DNA from 3 places in the Nonomuraea sp. B19D2 genome. Region 2 is predicted to be linked to each of the others. Evidence: riboswitches for the same ligand, from Rfam matches in the RefSeq annotation. Region 2 holds a riboswitch; each other region holds the start of a gene.
What was found. Region 2 has a riboswitch for S-adenosylmethionine ahead of thrC (threonine synthase). Riboswitches for the same ligand answer to the same signal wherever they lie in the genome.

Region 1 (4,959 bases), on a different contig from region 2:
CCCGGCCTCATCCGCCGGCGCCGGCTGCGCCGCGAGCGCGTCGCCGTCGAAGCCGCCGCCCCCGGCCGGTACGTAGATCTCGGCGAGCTCGTACTGGACGGGCAGGGAACGCAGCGCCCGCATGAACGGAGAGGGGCGCCATGGCAGCTGGTCGGACGGGAGCGCCAGCTTCACCTTGGAGAGCCGGGCGAAGAGCCGGCGCACGGCGATCGTGGTGATCTGGACCGCCAGCCGCTGGCCCAGGCAGCTGTACGGCCCCGCGCCCCAGGCCAGGTGGGCCCGGGTGCTGCGGATGGCCTGCCGATCGAGCGCCCCCGCGAACCGCGGATCGGCGTGGGCGCCCGCGACGGAGAGCATCACCGGATCACCCGCGGCGATCGTGTAGTTCCCCATCTTGACGTCCGCCCTCGGGAAGCGGAACGTGAGGTTGGCCATGGGCGGGTTGAGCAGGGCGACCCGGTTCACCGTCTCGTCGATCGCGCCGACCGACAGGCTCGCCCGCACATCGGGGTTGGAGACGACCTCGACGACCACGTTGCAGACCAGGCTGGCGGTGAAGTCGAGCAGTCCGGGCAGCATGAACAGCTCGCGGGCCAGCTCGTCCAGCGTGAGGTCCGGTTGGGCGCTGATCATGTAGGAGGGCAGGTCGTCTCCAGGGCGCTCCCGCTTGGCGGCGGCGAGCTCCGTCATGGCCTCGTACAGGCGCCCGAACGCCGCTGCCGCGTCCGGACCGGCGTCGACCATCCGCCAGATGTCCATGACCACCTCCTCGCCGCGTGCGGCGGTGAAGCCGAGCATGCGGTTGGCGACCATCAGCGGGAGTGGCCGCGCGTACTGTGCCGCCAGGTCCGCGAACCCCGTGGAGCCGCCTTCCGCCAGGACGCCGATGAGGTCGTCGGCGTACTGTGCGATGGCCTGCTCGAGCAGCTGGGCCTGGGGGTTGGAGTGGTCCTGGAACGGCGCGAGCGCCTGCGTCCACGCGGCCCTCAACCGGCGCTGCGCGGCGCCCTCCGAGAACGACGAGTTGTTGATCTGGAAGACGGGCAGCAGGGGCCAGTCCGCCGGGATCCGGCCCTCCACGTTCGCCCGCCACCTGTCCACGTCCTTGCTCCAGATGCCGCCCTTGTTCTGCAGGACGTTGAGCACCTCCTCGTAGCCGAGAACGAACCACACCGGCATCCCGAGGAGCTCGAGCGGGGCCACCGGGCCGTACCTGCCGCGCAGGCGTTCGTGGACGAGTGCGGGGTCCGCGTCGTAGTCCCTGGTCAGCAGCGGTTCAACGGACATCGACTCCAGCGTTTCTGCGGGCTGCTGGGACCACGGGCCGTGGATCACGGGGTGAACTACCTCTCTGGTTGCCGCTCCCTTCGCGACGCCGCTGCATATGTCACGGCACGAGTGACGCGCTCTGGGAGCTTTCGGCCGATTCGCTCAAGAGGTCTGCAAGCATCACGCATAGCGCCGATCATGGCAAGAGCAAGGTGCACTCGCTGTCTCGAAGTGCGGACGCTACGTGAAGGACCGGCCATGGACGACGGCTTCCGCCGCGAGGACCGGCGCCGCCGGGCCGCGACCAGCCGGATGTTCTTCGCGCTCCCGCGTTCGTCGCCCCGGGGCGCACTCGGCGGGTAACCATATGATCGCGATGCGTGTTAGGGTCTTGGGCGGCTTTTATCCCCAAAGATAAGGCAATGAGGAAGTATGCGAAAGAAACTGGTAGCCGCTGCACTGATGACGGGAATCGCGGGCACGCTCGTCACCGGCGTACCCGCGGCCAGCGCAGCCACCAGCGCCGACGCGAAGCTGAGGTGTGTCACCCACACGACGTGGGTGAAGGGCAACACGCGGTACCTGAGGGTGAAGAACGGCTGCAGCAGCACCGTCAGTGTCAACATGATCCAGACCGGGCCCGACTCCGGCTACAAGCGGATCAAGGTCGGGAAGACGCGTACCTGGGAGGGGGGCAGCTCGCGCAAGCCCTGCGGCCTCAGGATCTACTACAAGGGCACGCGCTACTACAACAAGCTCTGGTCCCCGGTGTGGGGCATTTGCTAACCAGTAGATCGGCGGGCCGCCTGGGAACTGCTCGGCGGCCCCTGGTCTGACGCTCCCCGCTGGGAACGGACGATCGGATCTCGCCATCATCCAGAGGACCCGAGGGACCTGGCCCTGCGACGGTCCGGCAACCTGCCCTGACAGGAAAGGTGCCACTGCCAGGATCGATGAGGTGAGATCCGATGAGCGTACCGCTCGACATTCCCATGCTCCACGGCACTTGTGTCCGGCTCGGCGACGGCGAGGCCGTCGAAGGTGACGCCGAGCAGCGTCTGGCCGCCATCCGCGCCGACGCACAGTGGCTCGCTGGCCGGATTTGTCCTACTCTGGGCCAGACGAGGGGAGTACTTCCCAAGCGTCGATCCGGTCAGTACGGACACCACCTGGCATCCCCGGACGGCCACCCACACCCCGGGTGAAGGAGACCTCGAACGGCTCAGCACGTTCGAGGAGGTTTCATGTCCCCGGGGACATCTCTGGCTGCGCCCGATCAGGGCACGATCGCCTCACCCGCACTGTGGTCGATCACCGTGGCCGCCCTGGTCCTGCTGCTGGCGCTCGACATCGTGCTGACGCGGCGCCCGCACGAGGTAGGCATGCGCGAGGCACTGGCCTGGTCGGTCTTCTACCTGGTGCTGCCGGTGGGCTTCTGCGCCTACCTGTGGGGCGCCTTCGGCACCGGGGTGGCGGTCGAGTTCTTCACCGGGTACGTGGTGGAGAAGTCGCTGTCGGTGGACAACCTGTTCGTGTTCATGTTGCTGCTGTCGGCGTTCGCGGTGCCGCACGAGCTGGCCCAGCGGGTGCTGCTGTACGGGATCGTCGGGGCGCTGGTGCTGCGGGCGGTCTTCATCGCGCTGGGCGCCGCGGCGCTGCAGAGCGGCACGTGGGCGTTCCTGCTGTTCGGGGTGGTCCTGATCGTCACCGCGGCCAAGGTGCTGAAGGGGGACGACCAGCAGGTCGACATCGACTCCATGCGCAGCGTCCGGCTGCTGCGCCGCTTCATCCCGGTCACCGGCGACTACCGCGGGTTCCGGCTGGTGGTGCGCGAGCGGGGCCGGCCGGCGCTCACCCCGCTGGCCCTGGCGACCGTGGCGGTGTTCGCTACCGACATCGTCTTCGCCGTCGACTCGGTGCCCGCCGTGTACGGGGTGACGGATGACCCCTTCCTGGTCTTCGCCACCAACGCCTTCGCGCTGCTGGGCCTGCGGGCGCTGTACTTCGTGCTGCGGGACGTGCTGACCAAGCTGCGCCATCTCAACCACGGCCTGGCCGTCATCCTGGCGTTCATCGGGGTCAAGCTGGTCCTCCACTGGGCGCACGGCCTGTGGGCGTGGGTCCCGCAGATCCCCACCCTCGCCTCGCTCGGCGTCATCATCGCGGTCCTGCTCACCGTCACGCTCACCAGCCTGTACGCCGGCAGGCGCACCGCTTCGGCGGCCGGAGGCGGGGGCGAAGCCGGGTGGGCCAGGCCCCTGGAGCGCGAGCCGGTCGACCCTTGAAGCCGGCATCGGCACGGCGGCGCATGCGGGCGAGCCGCGCGTTCACCTGCCGGTTCGTGGGTCGGGCGCCCGAACGAACGGCGAAACTCCCGGCCGCGACATCACGGCCGTGAGCGGTGCCGTGGCATCGGGAATTCCGGCTTACCGGATGCGCCACGAGGGCAGGTGGCCGCCGGCGGCTAAGAGTGGGCGGCCAGGCCGTCCAGGGTGACGGTGATGAGGCGGTCGGCCGCGGCAGGTGACACGTGCTCGTGGAGCCAGGCGGCGGCGGAGGTGAGCGCGGTCACGTCCGCGCCGGTCGCGTCGGGACGTACGGCGCCGGATTCGCGCGCCCGCGCGACCAGCCGTTCGCCGATCTCCGCCATGCGCAGGCACGAGTCGTGCAGCTCCGACGCCTCGTCGTCCAGGCCGTCCGCCAGCAGGGAGGCCAGCCCGCTGTAGGTGGCGGCGTGCGCGGTCGCCGCGCGTACCCAGGCGGCCAGCGCCGAGCCGGCCGGGGACCGGCCGCCCGGCGTGCCCGGCGCCGAGCCGGCCGGGAGCCGGTCGTCCGGCGCCGAGTCGGCCAGGAGCCGGTCGCCCAGCTCGAACAGGGCCTCGTTGCGCTCTCGCAGCAGCGCGCCGACCAGGGCGCGGCGGTTGGGGAAATGGCCGTAGAGCGTGCCGATGGCCACGCCGGCGCGGCGGGCGATGCTCTCCAGGCTGGAGTCGACGCCGCGTTCCTTGAACGCGGCGTCGGCCTCGGCCAGGAGGCGCTCGTAGTTGCGGCGGGCGTCGGCGCGGGGCCGGCGGGTGGTGGTCATGCGGGCGTCCCCATTAATTCGAGGTAGCCTCGATATAGTGTTCTCGAGGTAACCTCATCTTATCGGAAGGACTGCTCATGATCTTGGTCACCGGAGCCACCGGATCCATCGGCACGCATCTCGTGCGCCTTCTCCTCGACCAGGGGGTGGCCTTCAAGGCGCTGGTCCGCGACGGGGCCAAGGGGCGGGCCCTCGGCTGTGACGTCGTGGTCGGGGACTTCGACGAGCCCGACTCGCTGGTCGCCGCCATGGACGGCGTGGACCGGCTGTTCCTCAACGCGGGCGGTGCCCAGCCGGTGGAGGGGGAGCAGCCGATGATCCGCCAGCAGAAGGCGGCCATCGACGCGGCGCGGGCCGCCGGCGTGTCGACGGTGGTGAAGGTGTCGGTCTGGGGCGCCCACCAGGGCGGGCGGCTGGCCGAGGGCGCGCACTGGGAGATCGAGGAGTACCTGAAGGCCGCCGGGCTCGGCTGGTCGATGCTGCGGCCGAGCGGTTTCATGCAGAACTTCATCACCGGGGCCGGCGCGTTCACCGCCGACGGGAAGCTCCTCGACGGGTTCGGGGGCGCCCCTGTGTCTTACATCGACTGCCACGACATCGCCGCC
Region 2 (4,959 bases):
AGTGGAGGCCATCAGCGGAGTGCGGCGAGCCAACCCCATGCGGCTCGCCGCACCCGAGTCGACGAAAGAGAGGTGGCAGGTTCGCCCGGACTGCGCTGCCGCGTGATCCTGCCGGTGCATACCAGTGGGGCGCGTCAGACCGCGCGAACGGCCTCTGCCTGGGGACCCTTCTGGCCCTGCGTGATCTCGAACTCGACGCGCTGCCCCTGTTCGAGAGCTCTGTACCCGTCCATCAGTATCGCTGAGTAATGGACGAATACATCCTTACCACCGTCTACCGCGATGAAGCCGTAGCCCTTGTCCGCGTTGAACCACTTGACGGTGCCCTGCGCCACTTCCGACTCCTCTTACTGGGCCCACAGATCTCGCCCATTCCTCCGCGAGACCCGTAATCGCCTGACTTAACGGAAAATCAGCCAGACGATCGCCCTCGACCATACCTGTGGCACGGGGTTTGGCAACAGAGTCAATCCACAAACAGCGCATTTCTTCGGATGGAAGGTCGTTGAAAGGTTCATTTGGCCTGGAAAAGCAGAAGGCGCCCACTAGGGGGCGCCTTCATCCGAGACTGTGATCTATGGCACTCAGCCGCCGGCGACTGCCGGGATGATAGAGATCTGAGTGCCCTCAGGTGCTGGAGTGTCGAGCCCGTCGGCGAAACGGACGTCCTCTTCCCCAACGTAAACGTTGACGAAACGACGAATCTTGCCCGATTCATCCAGAATTCTCGCACCGATCCCGGGGTAGTCGGAGTCAAGCTTGGCGAGGACGTCACGAAGAGTCGCGCCTTCGCCACTGACTTCCGCGTTGCCCCCGGTGTACGTACGCAGAATGGTGGGAATCCGCACAGTAACGCTCATGGTTAAACTCGCCTTTCCTGGTTGTCAGACAGCCGCGCGGAACGCGTCGAGGGAGGGCCGGATCACGGCCGTGGGCTTGGCATCGTCGCTGATCGCGTCGAGTGTCTTGAGTCCGTCGCCGGTGTTGAGCACCACGGTCTCGGCCTCGGGATCGAGCCGACCGCTCTCGGCCAGCTTCTTCAGCACGCCCACGGTCACCCCGCCCGCGGTCTCGGCGAAGACGCCCTCGGTCGAGGCCAGCAGCTTGATCGCGGCCACGATCTCGGCGTCGCTGACGTCCTCGACGGCCCCTCCGGTGCGCCGGGCGATGTCCAGCACGTAAGGCCCGTCGGCCGGGTTGCCGATGGCCAGCGACTTGGCGATGGTGTTGGGCTTGACCGGCTGCACGACGTCGTGCCCCGCCTTGTACGCGGTGGAGACCGGCGAGCACCCGGCCGCCTGCGCCCCGAAGATCTTGTACGGCGTGTCCTCGACCAGGCCCAGCTGCACCAGCTCGCGGAAGCCCTTGTCAATCTTGGTGAGCTGCGAGCCCGAGGCGATGGGGATGACGATCTGCTGGGGCAGCCGCCAGCCGAGCTGCTCGGCGATCTCGTACGCGAGCGTCTTGGAGCCCTCGGCGTAGTACGGCCGCAGGTTGACGTTGACGAATCCCCACTTGTCGCCGAGCGGGTCGCCAATCAGCTCGGAGCAGAACCGGTTGACCTCGTCATACGTGCCGTCGATGCCGATCAGCTTGCCGCCGAACACCCGGGCCATGGCGATCTTCGCCGCTTCGAGATCAGCCGGGATGAACACGCACGCCTCGAGCCCGGCCCGCGCCGCCGCGGCGGTGACCGCGCCCGCGAGATTGCCGGTGGAGGAGCAGGAAAGCGTGCGGAAGCCGAAGTTACGCGCCGCCTCGACGGCGATGGCGACCACGCGGTCCTTGAATGAATGCGTGGGGTTGCCGGAGTCGTCCTTCACGTACAGGGACTTGAGACCGAGCTTGCGCCCGAGGTTTCCGGCCTTGACCAGTTTGGTCCACCCCGGGTTCATGTTGGGTTTACTGGCGACGTCCGCAGGAACCGGGAGCAAGGATCGGTAACGCCAGATGTTGGCGGGACCCGACTCGATGTCCGCACGGGTCACGGCGCCGAAGGAATAGGCCGCCTCGAGCGGCCCGAAACACTCCAGACACGCGAAGCTGGGACCGAGGGGGTAGCGCGTACCGCATTCGCGGCAGGAGAGAGCGACTGCAGGACCAAAGTCGAGCGACATGAAGCGAGGCCTTCCCTCATCTTCGCCCGCGGCCACCTTGACCGCAGACCGGAATTGGCACCTTGTCCCGGTCGGCCTCGCCAGGTCGCGAGCCTCAAGCCGGGAGGGTTGCCGGGGCTTCGCAGGGCCGGTCCCTCCACCCCTCTGGATGAGCAATATTCAGTTGTTGAAATGGACTCTACCTGCCCAGGGGGCCTAAATGGCGACTCGTCTCAGCAGGTGAGATGCGGCGTCTCAACGATAGTCGTCGCCCAGCACTCCTTGCACGTATTTGCGCGCCTGGTGAATGCGCGACTTGGCGGTGCCGAGCGGGATGCCGAGCTGCTCCGCGACTTCGTTGTAGTCGAGCTGGACGATGTCGCGCAGCACCAGCGCCTGCGCCAGGTCGGGCTTGTCGGCCTCCAGCGCCTCCATGGCGTCGAGCAGGTCGAGCCGCGAGCCGGCGATCACGCTCACCCGCCGCACGTCGGGCTTCTGCACGGGCAGCTCGTCGGAGCTCTGCTCGGCCGCCCTGCGCTTGAGCGACCTGTACGTGGTGCGCGCGCAGTTGGCCGTCACGATGTGGAGCCAGGTGCTGAACCTCGCCCTGCCCTCGAACCGCCCGATGTTGCGCGCCACGGCCAGCAAGGTGTCCTGCGAGGCCTCCTCGGCGTCCTGGTGGTAGGGCAGGATCCGGGCGCAGTGCCGCAACACATCCGGCTCGATCCGCGCCAGAAGCTCGCCAAGTGCGCGATGATCTCCTCCAGCGGCGGAGCGGGCGAGTTCCTCGGTTAGCTCATCAAGCGCCATAGCTGGGATCCTATGGGCGAAGGGAGCTCAGATGAACAGCGTCCTGGTGGCCTCCAACAGAGGACCGGTCTCGTTCACCGTCTCCGACGACGGCGAGCTGACCATGAAGCGCGGTGGCGGCGGCCTGGTGTCGGGGCTGTCCGGGGTGGCCAAGAAGGACGGCGTCCTGTGGGTGTGCGCGGCGCTGTCGGACGGCGACCGCAGCGCCGTCCGCCTGGCGCCCGGCGGCAGGATCGACCAGGCCGGCTACGACACGGGGCCGCTGCGCATGCTCGACATCCCGCCCGCCACCTTCCACCGGGCCTACAACGCGGTGGCCAACTCCACCCTGTGGTTCGTCAACCACCTGCTCTACGACATCCCCAACTCGCCCAACTTCGGCACGAGGTTCGAGCGGGAGTGGGAGTCCTACCGCGACTACAACGGCGCGTTCGCGCTGGCGCTGGCCGAGGAGGCCGGCCACGGCGCCCGCGTGATGGTGCAGGACTACCACCTGACGTTGACCCCGGCGATGCTCCGCGCCGAGCGGCCCGATCTGCGCATCGCGCACTTCAGCCACACCCCGTGGGCGCCGCCCGAGTACTTCTCGCTGCTGCCCGACGAAGTGGCCGGAGAGGTCCTGGAAGGCATTCTGGGCGCCGATCACGCCGGGTTCCTCACCGACCGGTGGGCGCAGGCGTTCATGGACTGCTGCGAGGCGCTGCTGGGCGCGGAGGCCGACCGGGCCGGCCGCAGCGTCACCTACGGGGGCAGGACCACCCGCATCGGCGTGCACAGCCTGGGCGTGGACGGCGAGGCGCTGTGGGAGCGGGCCTGCGAGCCCGACGTCGAGTCGCACATGGCCGCGCTCAGGGAGCAGGTGGGCGACCGGCGGCTGATCGTCCGCATCGACCGCACCGAGCTGTCGAAGAACATCGTGCGCGGCCTGGTGGCCTACCGCGAGTTCCTCGACGCGCACCCCGAGTGGCACGGGAAGGTGGTGCATCTGGCGTTCGCGTACCCGAGCCGGCACGACCTGCCCGAATATCGCGAGTACACCGCGTCGGTGCAGCGCTGCGCCCAGCAGATCGAGGACGACTACGCCACCGAGGACTGGGACCCGCTGATCCTCAACGTCAACGACGACTACCCGCGCTCGCTGGCCGCCTACCGGCTGGCCGACGTGCTGCTGGTCAACCCCATCCGCGACGGGATGAACCTGGTCGCCAAGGAGGGCCCGATCCTGTCGCCGCGCTGCGCGCTGGTGCTCTCACGCGAGGCGGGGGCGGCGGCCGAGCTGGGCCCGCACGCGCTCGTGGTCAACCCGTACGACATCAGCGGCACGGCCGCCGCGCTGCACAAGGCGCTCGTCATGCCGGAGGACGAGCGCCGGATGCGCCGCGACAAGCTGCACGCGGCGGCCACCGCCCTGCCGCCGCAGAAGTGGCTCGCGGCCCAGCTCGACGCCCTCGCCGAGATCTAGGACGGTCCTCAGCTCCAGTCGGCGTTCTTGAGCGCGTCGGCCAGCCCCGGCGTGTTCCACTGGTCGACGACCAGGATCTTCGTCTTCGGTAGAAACCACTCGCGCTGCATGTACCGGGACTTCACCTTGCCGGTCGAATAGCTGACGCAGCTGAACTTCCACTCGCGGTAGGCCGCCTTGTGGCCGGGGCCGACCGGGCGCAGGCCCTTGACCTTCGCCGGGCCCATGGTCTGGCCCCACTTGCGGTTGTGCGGGCACAGCTGCACATCGGTCGCCGGGTAGAAGGGCTCGGCCCCGGTGTAGGGGGCGAAGAGCTCGTCGCCCTGCTTGATGGCCTTGGGACCGAGCACCCAGAAGCTGTCGCATTCGGGGACGCCGTACCCGCCCTTCGGGTTGCCGCACTTGCCGGTGACCACCCGGATCCAGTCGGGGTCGACCCGATAGACCTTCCACTCGATCGGGAGATAGATCGTCAGGCCGCCTCTGAGCTTGAGCGGCTGCGCGGGCGCGGCGCTCGCGGGTGAGGGGACGGCGAGGAGGGTGGCCGCGGCCACGGCCGCGGCGGCGAGGTATCGCTTGGACATGCGCCCG
Region 3 (4,959 bases), on a different contig from region 2:
CACGGCCGCCTCGGCCGTGCGGCCCTCGACCTGTCCCGGCAGCCCTTGCCGGCCCCCAATGTCGATCATCCCGGTGTGCCAAGTGTCGGCCTCAAGGACCCGGTGGCCATCCTCCGCGAGCCGGTAGCGGGCCTGCCCCGGCGGGTCTCATCCAGTCCCAGCACGGCCACCGGCTCCAGTGGCCTGCCGAGCACCTCATCGGCTCTGCCGGCAAACGCCGCGTGCGCGGCCTGCCAGCCGATGCGGTGCGTGGCGGCGACCTCGGCCACCGGCCGCAGCTGGTCACCGATCTCGACGGCGACCAGGTCCCGCAAGGACTCCGACATCCGGGCACCGTCCCCGATGGGCGCGACCTGCTCGGTGAAGGAGTTTTGCGCACACCACGGGGTGTCGCAGTACCAGCGGCGCTTGTGCACCACCAGCGCGATCGGGCTCAGCCCGACCGGCACATGCTCGGCTCGGGCCGTCACCCCACTGCTTGGCCCGGCCCGCAGGCAGGCGGCAGTGTGGGCATAACGGCGGACCTGACCGTTCCGGGACGACATGCACCACTCGGCCGCCGTCTGCTTCGTGCTCGACCTCAAATACTGTGACACCGATCAACCCGAGTAGAGCCGACCCGTATCCTGTCCCATGCACCCGTCGCGTGGTTGTGATCTGTTTCTTTGGCGAGGACATGATCCACCACCACGGGTGCTTCTCGTTTCAGGGCGATCACTTCACCGGTCACGCACCGTCATCCCTCGCGATCACTAACCGTGATCACCTGGCAACGCTGGCCCGCTCAATCGCGAAGAGCCCGCATACTGGATCTGATCGCGCTACGTGAGCGCGGCCATGCTGTGCTCCCCGGGTCCACAGCTAGGCGATCGTGCCGCCCGTCGCGCCGAGAATGCGGCCCGCGAGCGTGAGCAGGCCGCAAGAGGCCAAGCGTGTCGCCGAGCGGATGGCGTGCGACGCCGAGAGCGAGAGCGAGCGGCAAGGCAACCTGATGCTGCACCAGGCGACCCGGCTCGGCGCCGAGTTCATTCGCGCCCAGCCGCCGGATGAACCACGTGCACGGTCGCGAACTCGATGTTTTCCTCCCATACGAAACATGCTGACACGAAGCGTCCCAGACCGGTGAACTGTCACTGCACCCCCAGAAAAGGGATCATCTCGTGATCAAAGGGGAACCGTTCATGCAACGACAGGGGAAGCGGCTCGCCGCGCTCGGGCTGCTCATCGGAGGATTGTCCGTGCTCGCACCCGGGACTGCCACCGCCGCGACCGTCTGGCCGCCCGGTGGCGGGGTCGCGCCGCTCAAGGAAGACTGGCCGTCCGGCGGCGGAGTCGCGCCGCTCGGGGCACTCGTCGGTACGGTGCCGAGTTCTCCAGCCATCCTCACCACTTCCGCACCCGCTCAGGCAGAGCCCAACATGGTGTCGAATCACGTACAGACAGCCGGTTGCGTAAGCCCCACCGTTCCGTGGAGTAAGTACGTAAACCCGCCGTACAGCTTCAAATACAAGTCCACCACCGTCGACTTCCGGCAATGGCAGCCCTCGGACTACTCGTACGCAAGAGTCGTGACCCGTGACAAGCGGATACGTGTCTACCTGGAGAGCAAGACAGGCCGAAAGTGCGGCCCCTTCAAGGTCGGCCGAATTCCCCACACGAAGAAGTACCTGGTCATCACCAAGTCGCTTCCCAACAAAAACAACTCGGTCCGCATCTGCGTCTACAGGTACGGCGTGGCCGGCCACAAGTGCGGCGCATGGAAGAGGGAAGGCGGCAAGGGGTAGCCTTCTCGGCATGTGTCCCGAAGACAGACTATCGGGCTCAACGGCTTCAGCCAGCCGACGCAACTCATCCTTCCGAAGTATCCAGCTAAGTTACTCGCGGGTACCGCCAACGGCTGTCCGCAGGCTCCTCAACCCGCGGTCATGAAACACTCCCCGATACACATCGACGAGCTGGTCGAGCACTGGACAATCCTGGACGAAGAGCGCGACCTCATCGCCGGAAAGTGCGACGCCACGCGGCTCGGCTCCGCGAACTCACGGATGGCTGGCTGATCTTCCACGAGGATGTGCCAGGTGTAGAACGAGCGGCCGTGGTGCCAGCCTGGCCGCCACCAGCAGTGGTCATGCGTCTCCATCTGTTCCACTGTCAATGGCCACCTTTCCGCTTACGGAGACGTTGCCTTCGGCGCAGACGCCAAGCTCCTGGCGGAGCTGCTTCTCGACGTCTTCACCTCTCACGACGGCGGCGCACCGACCTGAGCCACCCTCGCCTCCACCCCATCGCACACGATCGGCGGTCCGGTCGTGCGGACACCGTCGCCCGGCCCGGCGGCTCCCCTGTCAAAGACCAGCCCCTGGAAAGCCAATGATCAGCGTTTTCGGCAGTGCCAACATGGATCTGGTGGCTTGCGCCTCCAGGGCGCCGGCTCCGGGAGAGATCATCACCCGGGCGGGCGTTCCGCACCGTTCCCGGCGGCAAGGGCGCGAACCGGGCCATGGCGGCGGCCCGTCGACGGCCGGTGCACACCCGGGCTGGCTTCCAGCTTTCGCCCTACGCTGGGTTCTGCATGGTCGGTTACCGGGAGCCGGCGGCGGTGAGCCGGGTGCGCAATGCCGCTCTCACTGCCGGCCAGTCGGTGGCGGTCACGGCGAACATGGCTGAGTCGCGAAGCCTGCCCTCCTCGCCGGGCGCCCACGACATGGACCAGGAGCGCAGGACGCCCTCGAAGGGGATGCCAAGTCGTTGGAGCGCGCGGCGGCAGCGGAGGTTACGGGCATCGGTCTTCAGGTCGACGCGGGCGACGCCGAGCGTCTCGAACGCATACGTCATCAGCAGCAGCTTGGCCTCGGCGTTGATCCCGGTGCCCTGCGCTGAGGCGGCAAGCCAGGTGAAACCGATCTCGATCGCCCGCAGGCCGGGCCGGTCCGGCCAGGTGCGGGGATCCCACAGCGCGGTGCAACCCACCGTTCTACCGTCGGTCACCCGGACCTGCCCGAAGGGGGTCAGCCCATCGCGCGCGAGCTGGGCTGCCACATAGTCCTTCATCGCCTGCGCGCGGGGCACCAGCGTGAAGCCGTAGGACGACCGTTCCTCCTCGGCGGCCTCCGCCAGATCCGCCACGTGCCGCATTGCCAGCGGCTCCAGCCGTACCAGATCGCCGGTCAGCACAGGAACATCGAGCCGCATGCCCATCGAGACTCCCTCATCGTCTCCTGGCATTGGCACCTTTCCCGCCGACTCCCGCCGGGGAGGTTGCCGGACCGTCGCAGGGCCAGGTCCCTCGAGTCCTCTGGATGATTGACCGGGCGGAGATCTTGCCAGGTCGGGACGCATGCCGTCAAACGGAACTCGGTGCCGGTCGGATCGCGGATCTGCTCGGCGCGCGGAACTGGTACATCATCCGGTCCATCGCTCCTGTAGGCGCCCTCAGCGGCTACAGGATGCGGGACGGCCGCCCGGGCCGCTGCCGGCAGGCGGAGGTGCGAGATGACGGCGCCGGAGGAGTTGCCCGGTGGGCGGCGGTGGCGGCGCCCGTCGAGGGCTCGGCCCGCCTGCAGACGCGCACCTGGAAAAGGACGGCGCCGACGGTGCTCGCGTCGAGGACGATCGCGATCGTGACGTCGGGGATGTCGGCCCGCGCGCTTGATCCACAGCGGCAGGGCGATCGTGAGGACCGGGCACCGGCGACGGTAAGCGTCTCATCCGCGTAGTAGCCCTGCTCGAACCCGGCTTCGAAGCCCGCTTCCCCCAGCGCCGCGCGTAGCGCCGTGGTGATCCGGTCCACGTCACCGCGTTCGGCAGCCGGCAGCGGCGCGTCCACCGAGGCGCGGGCCGCGGACGCCGCACCGAGCAGGCGCGCGGCCCGCAGGGGTTGACCGGCGAGGGCGCTCGCCCCGGCGAGTTCCTCCAGGGCCAGGGCGAGAGCCCGCGGATCGCCGGTGTCCCGGGCGGCGGTCAGCCCTTCCAGGTGCAGCGCCAGCGCCGTCTCGGCGTCCCCGCGCAGCTCCGCGACGAAGCCGAGCGCGGCCAGGATCAGGGCCGACCCGTACTCCGCGTCGAACTGCCGGTTCCACTCCAGCCAGCGGCGCAGATACGACTCCGCCCGGTCGAGCCGGTCCTGCCGGCGCGCCCCCAGGGCGAGCCCGAGCTCGGCGAACTCCTCGGCCGGCCGGTCTCCCTGCTCGATGGCAAGGCGCCTGGCCCGCTCGTGGAACTCCTCGGCCCCGGCGTGGTCGTCGGTGAGCAGGGCGATCCTGCCGAGCTCGGACCAGCGCATCGAGGCGTCGGTCCACAGCCCCAGTTCCTCGGCCATCCGCAGCCCCTCCTGGTGCAGGCGGGCGGCCCGCGGATAGTCGCCCTCGATCTCCGCGAGCCGCCCCAGCACGGCCGTGGCCTGCAGCTGCCCCCATCGGTCACCGGCCTCGTGGAAGAGCTTGAGACTCTCCTCGGCCTCTCGCCGGGAAGCCTTCAGATCGCCGCACACGTACGTCTGCATGCCCCGGGTGCTCAGCCCCGCGGCGAGTCCCCAGCGGTCGCCGAGCGCACGGGACTCGGCCAATACCCGGTTGAGCAGTTCCTCGCCGACGGTGAAGTCGCCGAACCGGGTGACCGCGTAAGCGAGCAGCCAGCCCGCCCTGACCCGCCCATGGGGGTCGCGGATGCCCTCGTACACCTCTACGACGGCCTGGCTGTGGCGCGCCGGTCCGTCCGGGGCACCGGACAGCAGGCTCACCCCAGTGTGCCAGGCCACGGTGCCCGACCGTTCCGGCGCCGGGTAGGCCACGGAGTCCGTCTCGTCCTCGCCGCGTCCGGGGGGATCCTCGGGTAGGGCGAGGGCCGTGGCGAGGTAGCGGTTGGCCTCGGTGAGGCGGCCGCGCAGGAACCAGTACCAGGCCATCGCGTGAACAAGCCGCCGCATCAGGCGACCGTCGCCGTCGGCGGCGGCGCAGTCGA

Region 1: another riboswitch for S-adenosylmethionine. It lies ahead of ABN273_RS41470 (TerC/Alx family metal homeostasis membrane protein); the one in region 2 lies ahead of thrC (threonine synthase).
Region 3: another riboswitch for S-adenosylmethionine. It lies ahead of ABN273_RS56370 (GNAT family N-acetyltransferase); the one in region 2 lies ahead of thrC (threonine synthase).

The regions. Positions count from the first base shown of each region.
Region 1 covers NZ_JBEFAK010000033.1:57,053-62,011, reverse strand. The annotation lists gene ABN273_RS41480 (cytochrome P450 family protein) at 1-1,287, opposite strand, end outside; gene ABN273_RS41475 (hypothetical protein) at 1,702-2,055, shown strand; SAM riboswitch class I at 2,139-2,229, shown strand; gene ABN273_RS41470 (TerC/Alx family metal homeostasis membrane protein) at 2,514-3,554, shown strand; gene ABN273_RS41465 (TetR/AcrR family transcriptional regulator) at 3,734-4,354, opposite strand; gene ABN273_RS41460 (NmrA family NAD(P)-binding protein) at 4,432-4,959, shown strand, end outside.
Region 2 covers NZ_JBEFAK010000006.1:69,421-74,379, reverse strand. The annotation lists gene ABN273_RS13455 (cold-shock protein) at 135-335, opposite strand; gene ABN273_RS13450 (MoaD/ThiS family protein) at 585-860, opposite strand; gene thrC (threonine synthase) at 885-2,117, opposite strand; SAM riboswitch class I at 2,131-2,272, opposite strand; gene ABN273_RS13440 (RNA polymerase sigma factor) at 2,352-2,906, opposite strand; gene ABN273_RS13435 (alpha,alpha-trehalose-phosphate synthase (UDP-forming)) at 2,938-4,368, shown strand; gene ABN273_RS13430 (hypothetical protein) at 4,377-4,952, opposite strand.
Region 3 covers NZ_JBEFAK010000080.1:23,300-28,258, reverse strand. The annotation lists gene ABN273_RS56385 (hypothetical protein) at 66-470, opposite strand; gene ABN273_RS56380 (hypothetical protein) at 1,161-1,784, shown strand; gene ABN273_RS56375 (hypothetical protein) at 1,926-2,057, shown strand; gene ABN273_RS56370 (GNAT family N-acetyltransferase) at 2,581-3,198, opposite strand; SAM riboswitch class I at 3,206-3,306, opposite strand; gene ABN273_RS56365 (ATP-binding protein) at 3,440-4,959, opposite strand, start outside.